DNA from 2 places in the Pandoraea faecigallinarum genome. Region 1 is predicted to be linked to the other one. Evidence: predicted binding sites of a transcription regulator. Region 1 holds the regulator's gene; the other holds the start of a gene.
The links. Region 1 encodes HrcA, which represses chaperone genes, less so after heat shock. Its sites were predicted from a motif close to TTAGCACTCNNNNNNNNNGAGTGCTAA; they were not measured.

Region 1 (6,139 bases):
ATGCGCCGCAAGGTGCTCGAAGGACATCCGAACCCGTCGAAGCTGTTCGATCTCAAGCACGACCGGGGCGGCATGGTGGACATCGAATTCACCGTGCAGTATCTGGTGCTGCTGCATTCCGGGGCGCACCCGGCCTTGCTGCGAAACGCGGGGAACATCGCGTTGCTGCGCGAAGCGGCACAACTGGGGTTGATCGACGCCAGGCTCGCGGACGCGGCGGGCGCGGCCTATCGGACTTATCGCAAGCGTCAGCACAAGTTGCGGCTCGACGGTGTGGAGACGGCGCGGGTGCCGTCTGCCGATATCGAGGCGGAACGCGATGCCGTGATGGCACTCTGGGATTCGGTGTTTGCAAACGCCGGACCGGTCTGACTTACCTAGAGCGCCAGCATCTCCCGCGCGTGCTTTCGCGTCGTGGGCGTGATCTCCACGCCGCCGAGCATGCGTGCAATCTCTTCGACACGCTCGGTGCGCCCGAGTGGTTCGATCTCGCTCATCGTCGTGTCGCCATCGCTGCGCTTGCTCACACGCAGGTGCTGATGGCCCAGGGCGGCGACCTGCGGCAGGTGCGTCACGCAGAGCACCTGCCGTCCCTGCCCCAACTCGCGCAGCAGACGGCCCACCACTTCGGCGACGGCGCCGCCGATGCCGGAGTCCACTTCGTCGAAAATCAGCGTTGGCGTAAGACTTGCGCTGCTGGCAATCACTTGCAAGGCGAGGCTGATACGCGCGAGTTCGCCACCGGAGGCCACCTTGGCGAGCGGTCGCGTCGGCACGCCGGGGTGCCCCGCGACGAGGAATTCGACCGTCTCCAGACCGAACGACTGCGGCTCGGGCGTTGGCGTGAGCGCGACTTCGAAGCGCCCGCCGGGCATCGAGAGGTCCTGCATGGCGCGAGTGACTTCGCGCGCAAGCGACGCCGCCGCCTTGGCCCGCGCCTTCGAGAGGTCCTTCGCGAGTTTCAGATATGCGGCATGCGCCGCGTCCGCCGCCGCTTGCATGGCCGCGGTGTCGGCCGACGCTGTCAATTCTTCCAACTGTGCACGGCGCTCCGCCCATTGCGCAGGCAACTGCTCGGGCGTGACGCGGAACTTGCGTGCGGCCGAATGCAGCGCGTCGAGGCGTTGCTCGACCACGGCCAGACGTTCCGGATCGAGTTCGACACGTTGCGCGTAATGCGTGAGCGAGTGAACGGCTTCGCGAAGCTGAATCTCGGCGGGTTCGAGTGCGGCGAGCGTGTCCGCCAGTCCGGCGTCGATCTCGGCGAGTTCGCGAAGCTGGTGCACGACATGGCCGAGCGAAGGCACGAGCGCGCCATCCGCTTCGGCGAGCACATCGAGCGCGCCTTGCACGCCATTGATGAGGCTGGCCGCGTGCGAGAGCCGACGATGCTCGGCGCTCACGTCGTCCCATTCGCCTTCCTGCGGGCTGAGCTTGTCGAGCTCGGACGTCTGCCATTCGAGGCGCTCGCGCTCGAGTTGCAGTTCGCGGTCGCGCCCGTGCGCTTGCTCGCACCGCTTCACGAGGCGTCGCCATTCCTTATGGGCTGCGTTCGCCTCTGCGGCGAGCGTGGTCGCGCCAGCGTGCGAGTCGAGCAAACGGCGCTGTGCGTCGGGGCGCAACAACTGCTGATGCGCGTGCTGACCATGAATGTCGACGAGCATTTCGCCAAGTTCGCGCAATTGCGCGAGCGTGGCGGGCGTGCCGTTGATGAAGGCGCGTGAACGTCCACCGGCGTCGAGCACACGGCGCAGCAATACGCCACCGTGCTCTTCGAGGGTGAGGGCCTGGGCTTGCAGCCAGGCTTCGAGGTCGGGGCGTGCCTGGGCGTCCGCGGCGAACTCGGCAGTAATGTCGGCGCGCGGCTTCCCATTGCGCACCATGCTGGCGTCGCCGCGCTCGCCCATCGCGAGCGCCAGCGCATCGATCAGGATCGATTTGCCTGCGCCGGTCTCCCCCGAAAACACGGTGAAGCCGGCGGAGAATTCCAGATCGAGACGATCGACGATCACGAAATCGCGAATCGAGAGACTGCGTAGCATGGGATGTCGGGTGAGGCGTGAGGTCAGTTCTGCGGCATATCTTCGTCGGAGATATGCTCGTTCCAGTGCAATTTGCGGCGCAGCGTGGCGTAATAGTTGTAGCCGACCGGGTGCAGGAACGTCACCTGATGTTCGGAGCGGCCCACCAGAATCCTGTCGCCCTGGCGCAGTTCGGCAAACGATTGCATATCGAAGTTGGCGCCGACTTCGCGTCCGCCCGTGATCGTGATGACGATGTCGCTCGAATCCGGCAACACGATCGGACGGTTCGACAGCGCGTGCGGGGCGATCGGCACGAGCACCACGCCGCCCAGACGCGGATGCAGGATCGGGCCGGTGGCCGAAAGGGCGTACGCCGTGGAGCCCGTGGGCGTGGCGACGATCAGGCCGTCCGAGCGTTGCTTGTACATGAAGCGGCCGTCGACGTCGACGCGCAACTCGACCATCCCCGAAATCCCCGAGCGGTTCACGACGACGTCGTTGAACGCGAGGGTTTCGAAGAGCACCTGGCCGTCGCGCTCGATACGTGCGGACAGGAGCGTGCGCTGCTCCGCTTCGAAGTGACCTTCGAGCATGGCCGGCACGACCTGACGCATTTCGTCGAGCGGAATATCGGTGATGAAGCCCACGCGCCCGTGGTTCACCCCGATGAGCGGGACCTTCGAGGCGGCCAGCTGACGCCCGACGCCGAGCATCGTGCCGTCGCCGCCGACCACGACGGCGACATCGGCCTGCCTGGCGATCTCCTGAATGTCGAGCGTGCCGTACGGATCGGCGCCGGCACCGATGTTGTGCGCGGTATCGCGCTCGAAGACGACATGATGCCCACGCTGGACAATGCATGCCGCGAGCGTGAGCAATGGTTCGGCGACGCCGTCGGCATGGTACTTTCCGACGAGCGCCACGGTCTTGAAGGGGCTCCCAGTTTTCATGCCGCCATTACACCATAACTCGATGACAGCAACCATCGGCACGCACGGGCTGCAACGGTTCTCGTGTCGGGGTTTGCCGTACGCCGCGTACCTACATTTCGCGTTACAATTTTTGCCATGCTAGATCAACGTGCGCAAACGCTCCTCAAAACCCTGATCGAACGGTACATCGCCGATGGCCAGCCGGTCGGTTCGCGCACGCTTTCGCGGTATTCGGGACTCGACCTGTCGCCGGCGACCATTCGCAATGTGATGGCCGACCTCGAAGCGCTGGGGTTCGTCTCCAGTCCCCATACGTCCGCGGGCCGGGTGCCGACGCCGCGCGCCTACCGGCTGTTCGTCGACACCATGCTCTCGGTTCGCCCGCTCGAAGAGGCCGTGCACCAACTGGCGTCGCAGGTGCAGACAAGTCTGCAACCGGCGGGCCCGCAGCAACTGGTCGCGTCCGCCGCTCAGGTGCTTTCGCATCTGTCGCAGTTCGCGGGCGTGGTGCTCACGCCGCGTCGCAGCCAGACCTTCCGCCATATCGAATTCCTGCGTTTGTCCGACAAGCGCGTTCTGCTCATCATCGTGACTCCCGACGGCGACGTGCAGAACCGTATCATTCTGACGGAGAAAGATTATTCTCCGGCGCAACTTGTCGAGGCGGCGAACTACCTGAACGCGAACTTCGGCGGTCATAGCTTCGACGACGTGCGCACTTACTTGCGCGGTGAACTCGACGCGCTGCGCTCGGACATGAGCGCCCTGATGCAGGCCGCCGTACAGGCCGGCAGCGACGCGATGGCCGACACCACGCGCGAGAGCGTGCTGATCTCGGGCGAGCGCAACCTGCTGGGCGTGGAGGACCTGTCGTCGAACATGGAACGGCTGCGCAAGCTGTTCGACGTGTTCGAGTCCAAGACCGGCCTGTTGCAGTTGCTCGACGTGTCGAGCCGCGCTTCCGGCGTGCAGATCTTCATCGGCGGCGAGTCGAACCTCGTGCCCATCGAAGAGATGACGGTCGTCACGGCCCCGTACGAGGTCGACGGGCAGATCGTGGGCACGCTCGGCGTGATCGGCCCGACGCGCATGGCATACGAGCGCGTGATCCCCATCGTCGACATCACGGCCAAGTTGCTCTCCAACGCGCTCAGTCATCACTGAGTTACAACCCCGTAGCATTCCTTTACACGCTGTCACACGCAGTGGGCCTACGCTCGAAGCGTCCCTCGCGGTCGGCGCCTCGTCGTGTTGCGTCAGACGCTCGCCCGAGGATTCGGACAGAACAACAAGGTGGCGCGCGACGCCACGCACGGCGTGCCCGCCGAATGGGCCCGGAGTGTTTATGAATCCCCTGCTTTCCTGGCGGACGCTGGTCCGCGCCCTCGGTGCCGCGCTGGCATTGAGCGTTCTCGGTGCGGGCCCGCTTGCGCTGGCACAGGCGCAGGCGCAGGCGCAAAGCGCCGATCCGCCGGGGCGCGTGGCACGTCTGAGCGAGTTCGACGGCACGGTGACCTACGCCCCGGCCGGCACCGGCGACTGGCGCTACGCCAACCGGAACCGGCCGCTCACCACCGGCGACGCCGTCTGGGTCGAGCGCAACAGCCGTGCCGAGATGCACGTGGGCGGCACCGCGGTGCGCATGGGCGCATCGACCAGCCTCACGCTCTCGGCGCTCACCGACCAGAATGTGCAACTGAACGTAACGCAGGGCACCGTGGCCTGCGCCTGCGCAGTTTCGATCCGAACCAGCCCTACGAGATCGACACGCCGAACCTGGCGTTCGTGCCGGCGCAGGCCGGCGAGTATCGCGTCGACGTCGATCCGAACGGCGTGACGACGCTCACCGTGTCGCGAGGCGCGGGCACGGCCTACGGGCAGGGGGCGTCGATGCCGCTGCAACAAGGGCAGCGTGTGGCGTTCGCCGGCCAGAACCTCGTCCAGCAGGCGAGCGGGCCGCTCGTGGCCGACGCTTTCGATCAGTGGATGCGCGAGCGTGACGCGCGTGAAGACGCCTCCGTCTCCGCGCGTTACGTTTCGCGAGACATGACCGGTTTCGAGAGTCTGGACGACTATGGGTCCTGGCAGGAAACGCCGGCCTACGGCGCGGTTTGGGTCCCATCGGATGTGCCGTCGGGCTGGGCGCCTTACCGTACCGGCCATTGGGTCTGGGTCGACCCGTGGGGCTGGACGTGGGTGGACGACGCCCCGTGGGGCTTCGCACTGTACCACTACGGACGTTGGGCCTATGTGGATGCGCGCTGGTGCTGGGTGCCGGGGCCGGTCGCGGTGCGCCCCGTGTACGCGCCGGCGCTGGTCGGCTGGGTCGGCGGCAATAGCGGCGCGAACGCGTGGGGCGTGACGTTCGCCACCGGCGGCGTGGGCCTCGCCTGGTTCGCGCTGGGACCGCACGATCCGTATCGTCCCGCGTATCGCGCGAGTTCGTCGTACATCACGAACATCAATCGTTCGACGATCGTGCGCACCACGAATATCACCAATAACGTGCACGTAAACAACGTCTACGTGAATCGGAACGTGCGTGGCGCGGTGTCGACGATGCCCGCGCAGGCGTTCGTGCAGGGACGTCCGGTCGGTGCGCCGACGGCATTGGCTGCGCCGCGAGCAGGGCAGACGTGGCGGGTCGGAAATACACCGGGCGTCGCACCGGTGCGGCAGAGCGTGGTGGGGACCAGCCGTCCGGCAGCGGGCGCACCGCCGGCGGGCGTATTCGACCGGCAGGTCCTCGCGACGCGCACGCCAGCGGCGCGCAGCGCGCCGTCGCGGGAGTTGACGAGCAACCTTCATGCCGTGCCGAACGCCGGCGGTGCCCCGTTGGTGTTCGGGCAGAACGCTCAGCAGGTCCGCAATCTTCGGACGAATGACCGCGACGTGCAGGCACCGGGACGCGTCGCCCCGCGTGTGACGGTTATCGGCACGCATGGGGCGGGAGGCGAGCCAATCGGCGCAGCGCCGGCCCGCGGCGGGCTGCCCGCCACCGGCGCCATTGCGCCGATGCACGGCGCGCCGGGTGTGCCGGGTGTGCCGGGAGTGCCGGGTGTGCCGGGTGTGCCGGCCCGGCCCGGAGTACCGGGAGTGCCGCGTCCGCCCGGCATGACCGGCATGACAGGCCAAAGCGTGACCGGCCAACCGGCAGCACGTACCGAGACACCACAGGCAGTC
Region 2 (6,139 bases), 1.6 Mb from region 1:
GCGATTGCCCGTCAGCGGCCGGTGCCCGTGTATTTCATCGGCGTGGGCGAAAAGGTCGAAGATCTGCAACCGTTCTCGGCACGCGAATTCGCCGACGCGCTTCTGGGCTGACCCGGCGCGCACTTCGCAGCGGGTCGCACCACGCAATACCTACCACGCAATACGTACCACGCACCCCGCACCGAGACGCCGCACGCGACCGGCCCGCACACATTCGTGGCGGGCCGTTGGCTTTTCGGCCGCCGGTAACGCCGTTACCGTCACACCTGCTGGGCGACGAGTCCGGCGCAAAGTCCCCACATCATCAGACCGACGATACCGTCGAGAATTTGCCACGCGCGCGCGCGCGAAAAGAGCGGTGCGAGCAATCGTGCGCCATAGCCCAGCGCGGCGAACCACAGCACCGAGGCCATCATCGCGCCGCCTGCGAACCACACGTTGCCAGGCGCGGCCTCACGCGCCCCGATACCACCGAGCAGGATCACCGTGTCGAGATAGACGTGCGGGTTGAGTATCGAGAGCATCAGCACAAGCACAGCCGCGCGCTGCCACGACATCTCCTGCGTCGCGGCCCGGCTGCCGTCCGCCTGCAACACGCCCGCGCCACGAAACGCCGCGCGCCACGCGCGCAAACCGTAGAGGAACAGGAACGCCGCCCCACCCCATGTCACGATGGTGATGAAGGCCGGATAAGCGGCGATCAGTCCCCCCATACCGGCCACGCCGGCCGCGATCAGCACCATGTCGCAGACCGCGCAAACCGTCACGACGATTCCGACGTGGCGCTTCAGAATGCCCTGGCGCAACACGAACGCGTTTTGCGCGCCGATGGCCATGATGAGGCTGGCGCCAAGCGCCATGCCCCGCCAGAATGCGGGATCGATCATTTGGCGGACTCGGCGTCGGGTTGCGCCTCCGGTGCAGCGCGACGGAAGGCGTCGAGCGTGCTGCAATGCGCGTCGATGGCCGCAAGGCGCGGGAAGGGCGTCATGTCCACCTTGAAACGCATGGCGTTGTAGATCTGCGGGATCAGGCAGCAGTCCGCCAGCGTCGGCGTATCGCCGACGACGAACTTGCCCGGCGAGGCCTGCGCTGCCAGACGCGCTTCCAGCGCCTTGAAACCTTCCACGATCCAGTGCACGTACCAGGCGTTCTTCTGCTCCTCCGTCACGCCCATGTCGTGTTTGAGAAAGCGCAGCACGCGCAGATTGTCGATCGGGTGGATGTCTGCCGCGATGTCCAGCGCCAGCGCACGGACCTGCGCACGCGCCACGGGATCGGCTGGCAGAAGCGCCGGCGCCGGATGCACCTCTTCGAGATACTCGATGATGGCCAGCGACTGATGGATGTTCACGTCGCCGTCGACGAACGTGGGCACCAGCCCGTTCACATTGAGCGCGCGGTACGCCGGTTTGAGCTGCTCTCCGCCATCGCGCACCAGATGCACCGGCACGATGTCGTAATCGAGCCCTTTCAGATTCAGAGCGATACGCACACGATACGCGGCGGAACTGCGGAAATAGCTGTACAGCGTGGACATGGCAGACCTCGAAAGCGGAAATTGGGGGTGAAATGCGGCGAACGCGCCAGCCACGACCGCCATACGGGGGTGCCGGGCGTCGCGTCCGAACCCGAGATGGTACTGCAAGCACTGGCCGCGATGACATTTGATTGCGTATGATGGAAAGACACCGCCGGGCGGACCGCTGGCCATTCCTGCCGCCGCTGCGCTGGCGCCCCACTCAACGACGATGGAAGCGTCATGACCGCCACCGCCTCATTTGCCTGCGCCCCGCTGCTCAAGATCATCGCCCGGGGGGCCAAAGGCGCCCGTGCACTGAGCGCCGACGAAACCCGCACGCTGTTCGACGCCATCCTCGCCGATCGCGTGTCGCCCGCCGAATTGGGCGGCGTGCTGATCGCTTACCGGATCAAGGGCGAGACCCCGGTCGAGCTGCGCGCCATGCTCGACGCCGCGCACGCCACGTTCACGCCGCTCACCGCGCCCGCCGACGCGCCTCCGCCCGTGCTGCTGCCCAGCTACAACGGCGCGCGCAAGCAGCCGAATCTCACGCCGCTGCTCGCCTTGCTGCTCGCGCGCGACGGCATTCCGGTACTGGTGCACGGCCAGCATCACAGCGGCGCAAATCGCACCGGCACACAGGCGATCTTTTCGGAACTCGGTTACCCCGCCAGCGGCTCGGCCGCCAACGCGCAGGAGGCCTTGTGCACCCGGCGTGTCGCCTATCTGCCGCTCGCCTCGCTATCGCCCGCGCTGGAACGTCTGCTCGAAATGCGCGCACCATTGGGCGTGCGCAACTCGGGGCATACCGTCGTCAAACTTCTGCAGCCGTTCGCGGGACCTGCGCTTCGGCTGGTGAACTATACGCATCCGGAATATCGGGAGACGCTTGGCGAAATGTTCGCCGTTGCCGAAAACAGCCCCGGCCCGGGCGTTTTGCTGGCGCGGGGCACGGAGGGCGAACCGGTAGCGGACGCCCGTCGTCAAACCGCCATCGAAGGGTACTCGGACGGGACTTACCGCCTGTGGCAGGCGGCGGAGGAAGGCGCCACCGGCGTGCCGCCGCCGCTGCCCGCCGCCGACGCTCCGGCGACCGCCCGTTGGATCGAGGCCGTGCTGGCGGGCGACCTCCCGATACCCGCGCCCATCGCGCGTCAGGTGGAAGTGATCCGTCGGGCGATTGGAGTTGCCGGGTGACGAACGGGGTGGGGCGGCGGCAATGGGCGTGCCGTCGTCTTGTCAGCCTTTACGTCGAAATATCCGCACAACACCGGTCAACTCGTGCGAATTTCGATGCAATTCCGAAAGACGATGATAATAATCGACTTTTTCCGGAACAATTCGTCCCGAAATGCGTCAAAGCTTTTGTTTTGGAGAGGACGCCCGAAGCGTAACGGGCGAGGCCGCCGCTGACGAAGGAAGCGTCACCGGCATGTCATTCCGGCGACGCCATACGGGTCGCCTGCCATGAGATCAGATGCCAGACCCCGGCTTCAAGCACATGGACCGCGGTGTACATCATCAGGGAATTCAGCGAGCCGGTTGCCGTTTCCAGTTCGACATCGAGCTTGCCGGTCACCACGACGGTGTCGCCGAATTGGCGCAATTCCTGCCCGGTCACGTCGATGGCGGCGTATTTGCGGCGACCAGAGCTGAGCGCATTGAGGAATTCGGTTTTCGATTCGCGTTTTCCGTTCGAATGGACGTAATGGAGTCCATCGGCGAGCAGCGTGCTCAACTTGTCAACGTCGCACTCGATCATCGCCTCGAAGCGCTCCGACTCGCGTCGCCGCACCTCGTCAATGTGCTTCCCAGCCATGCTGACCTCCCGTCTTCGCCATCCATATGCGCACGCGGCTTGGGTTGCAATTTACACCATCCGAGTCACGTTTGCGCCAGTGACTTCTCCCGTTTGACGGGGGGTGCTGGAAAACCCCGAGACGCCGGAAACTTCCCGTCCGGTAAGGGTTCTAACGTCTTTAGCACTCATCAAAAGAGAGTGCTAAAATGCTTTCCCAGAGGCTAACCAGGAGTCCACCACTTGAGTACTGCCGCCAACAAGCATCCGACGACGCCGGCCACCGGCACGGCGCCGACTTCGCGTGCCCTAGCTCTCGCCCCGTCGGCTTTGATGCTGCCGGGCAGTCTGGGCAATATCGACAGCTACATTCAGGCTGTCCATCGCATTCCCATGCTTTCCGCCGAGGAAGAGCAGTCGCTCGCCAAGCGTCTGCGTGAAAACGACGACCTCGAAGCCGCCCGCCAGCTCGTGCTCTCGCACCTGCGTCTGGTGGTATCGATCGCGCGTAACTACCTTGGCTACGGTCTGCCCCACGCCGACCTGATTCAGGAAGGCAATATCGGTCTGATGAAGGCTGTGAAGCGTTTCGACCCGGCGCAGGGTGTGCGTCTGGTGTCGTATGCCATGCATTGGATCAAGGCCGAAATCCACGAGTACGTGTTGAAGAACTGGCGCACGGTCAAGGTCGCCACGACCAAGGCTCAGCGCAAGCTGTTTTTCAACCTGCGCAGCCAGAAGCAGGGCTTGCAGGCCTTCACGCAGGAAGAGATCGATCAGGTCGCCCGCGACCTGAACGTCAAGCGTGAAGATGTCGTCGAGATGGAAACGCGCATGTCGGGTGGCGATATCGCCCTCGAAGGTCACAGCGACGACGGCGAGAGTGCGAGCTTCGCCCCGATCGCCTATCTGGCCGACTCCCACCAGGAGCCGACCGCCGTGATCGCCGCACGTGAGCGTGACCATCTGCAAAGCGACGGTCTGCAAACCGCCCTCGCCCGGCTCGATCCGCGCAGCCGCCGCATCATCGAGGCGCGCTGGCTGTCGGTGGCCGACGACGGCAGCGGTGGTGCCACGCTGCACGAACTGGCCGATGAGTTCGGCGTATCCGCCGAGCGTATTCGTCAGATCGAAGTCGCGGCGATGAAGAAGATGAAAGGCGCCCTGCAAGCGTTCGCGTAACTCCCGGCCGGGAACACCGTCGGGCATGCCGGCGTCGCACGGCCCGCTTGCGGGACTCGTTTGCGACACGCGACAAATTGCCACACGGCCCCCCGGTCCGTGCCGGTCTAACATTGCCGGCAACCAAGCCCCGTGCGCTTCACGGGGCTTTTTTATTGGGTGTCGAAAGTTCACGCCCCATCTGCGCGACACTTGATGCATCGCAAGGTCGCCCGAAAGCGCGGCCGATAGAATCGGCTCGTACGTGGCCATGCTACGTGCGAAGGACGGCCCGGGGGCCGTTCGCCGCGCCGAAACCTCGTCTCGAATCCGCTTCTCATCCGCCGGCATCGCCAGCGGCGGATCCGCATCGAACCAGCGTCATCTGCGTGTCATCCGCCCCCGCGCGCTGCGGTTTGACATTTTCAAGCGATAAGGCAAAATGCGCCGAAAGTCGACGCTGTTTCCGACACACGACTTTCGACGCCAGGAGCCGTCACGGATGGACACCCACTCTCCTAGCAGTCCTAAGCCACTCGCCACGGCCGCACGCGCCGCCGCGCCCCCGGCAAACACGCCCGCCGCCGGCGTACTCGCCTGGATGGTTCGGCGCTGGCGCACCCGGCCTTCCCGTTTCGCCCTCGAAATCCTGATCGTGCTCGCGATCAAGGTAGTACTCCTGTTTATCCTGAAGCACGCGTTCTTTGGCGCCCCGATGGCAAAGCATATGCAGTTGCCGCCGGACGTCGTGGCCCGCGCCCTGATCGGGCCGCAGGCCGTCGAAGCGCAGTCCCCCACCAAAAATCAAGGTGTCCGCCATGATCAGTAGCGAAGTCGTCGACCTCTCGCGCTTGCAGTTCGCCATAACGGCGCTGTATCACTTTCTGTTCGTCCCGCTCACATTGGGCCTGTCGTGGCTGCTCGTCATCATGGAATCGGTCTATGCGATGACCGGCAAGCAGATCTACAAAGACATGACCCAGTTCTGGGGCAAGCTCTTTCTGATCAACTTCGCCATGGGCGTGACCACCGGTCTCACGCTCGAATTCCAGTTCGGCACCAACTGGGCCTACTACTCTCATTACGTCGGCGACATCTTCGGGGTGCCGCTGGCCATCGAGGGGCTGATGGCGTTCTTCCTCGAAGCGACGTTCGTGGGTCTGTTCTTCTTCGGATGGAACAAGCTCTCGCGCATCGGCCACCTCGCGACGACGTTCGCCGTGGCGCTCGGCTCCAATCTCTCGGCGTTGTGGATTCTGGTGGCGAACGGCTGGATGAACAATCCGGTCGGTGCGCACTTCAACTACGAGACCATGCGCATGGAGCTCAACAGCATCTGGGAAGTGGTCTTCAACCCGGTGGCGCAGGTGAAGTTCGTGCATACGCTCTCCGCCGGCTACGTGACCGCCGCCATGTTCGTGCTCGGCATTTCCGCGTGGTACCTGCTCAAGCGGCGCGACGTGCCGTTCGCCTTGCGCTCGTTCGCGGTCGCAGCGGGCTTCGGTCTGGCGTCCACCCTCTCCGTGATCGTGCTCGGCGACGAATCCGGTTACACCACCGGCGAAGTGCAGAAGGTAAAGCTCGCGGCCATTGAAGCGGAATGGGAGACGGCCAGGCCGCCCGCGTCGTTCACGCTGTTCGGCTTGCCGAACCAGAAG

Region 2: a site for HrcA is predicted at 3,502-3,528, ahead of rpoH (RNA polymerase sigma factor RpoH). Genes of this name have one in related genera too.

The regions. Positions count from the first base shown of each region.
Region 1 covers NZ_CP011807.3:4,158,635-4,164,773, reverse strand. The annotation lists gene glnE (bifunctional [glutamate--ammonia ligase]-adenylyl-L-tyrosine phosphorylase/[glutamate--ammonia-ligase] adenylyltransferase) at 1-372, shown strand, start outside; gene recN (DNA repair protein RecN) at 378-2,042, opposite strand; gene AB870_RS18240 (NAD kinase) at 2,066-2,974, opposite strand; gene hrcA (heat-inducible transcriptional repressor HrcA) at 3,092-4,120, shown strand; gene AB870_RS18230 (FecR family protein) at 4,302-4,793, shown strand; gene AB870_RS18225 (DUF6600 domain-containing protein) at 4,742-6,139, shown strand, end outside.
Region 2 covers NZ_CP011807.3:549,727-555,865, reverse strand. The annotation lists gene ftsY (signal recognition particle-docking protein FtsY) at 1-111, shown strand, start outside; gene AB870_RS02525 (LysE/ArgO family amino acid transporter) at 261-887, opposite strand; gene maiA (maleylacetoacetate isomerase) at 884-1,540, opposite strand; gene ybiB (DNA-binding protein YbiB) at 1,763-2,719, shown strand; gene AB870_RS02510 (nuclear transport factor 2 family protein) at 2,958-3,341, opposite strand; gene rpoH (RNA polymerase sigma factor RpoH) at 3,654-4,502, shown strand; gene cydP (cytochrome oxidase putative small subunit CydP) at 4,984-5,310, shown strand; gene AB870_RS02495 (cytochrome ubiquinol oxidase subunit I) at 5,300-6,139, shown strand, end outside.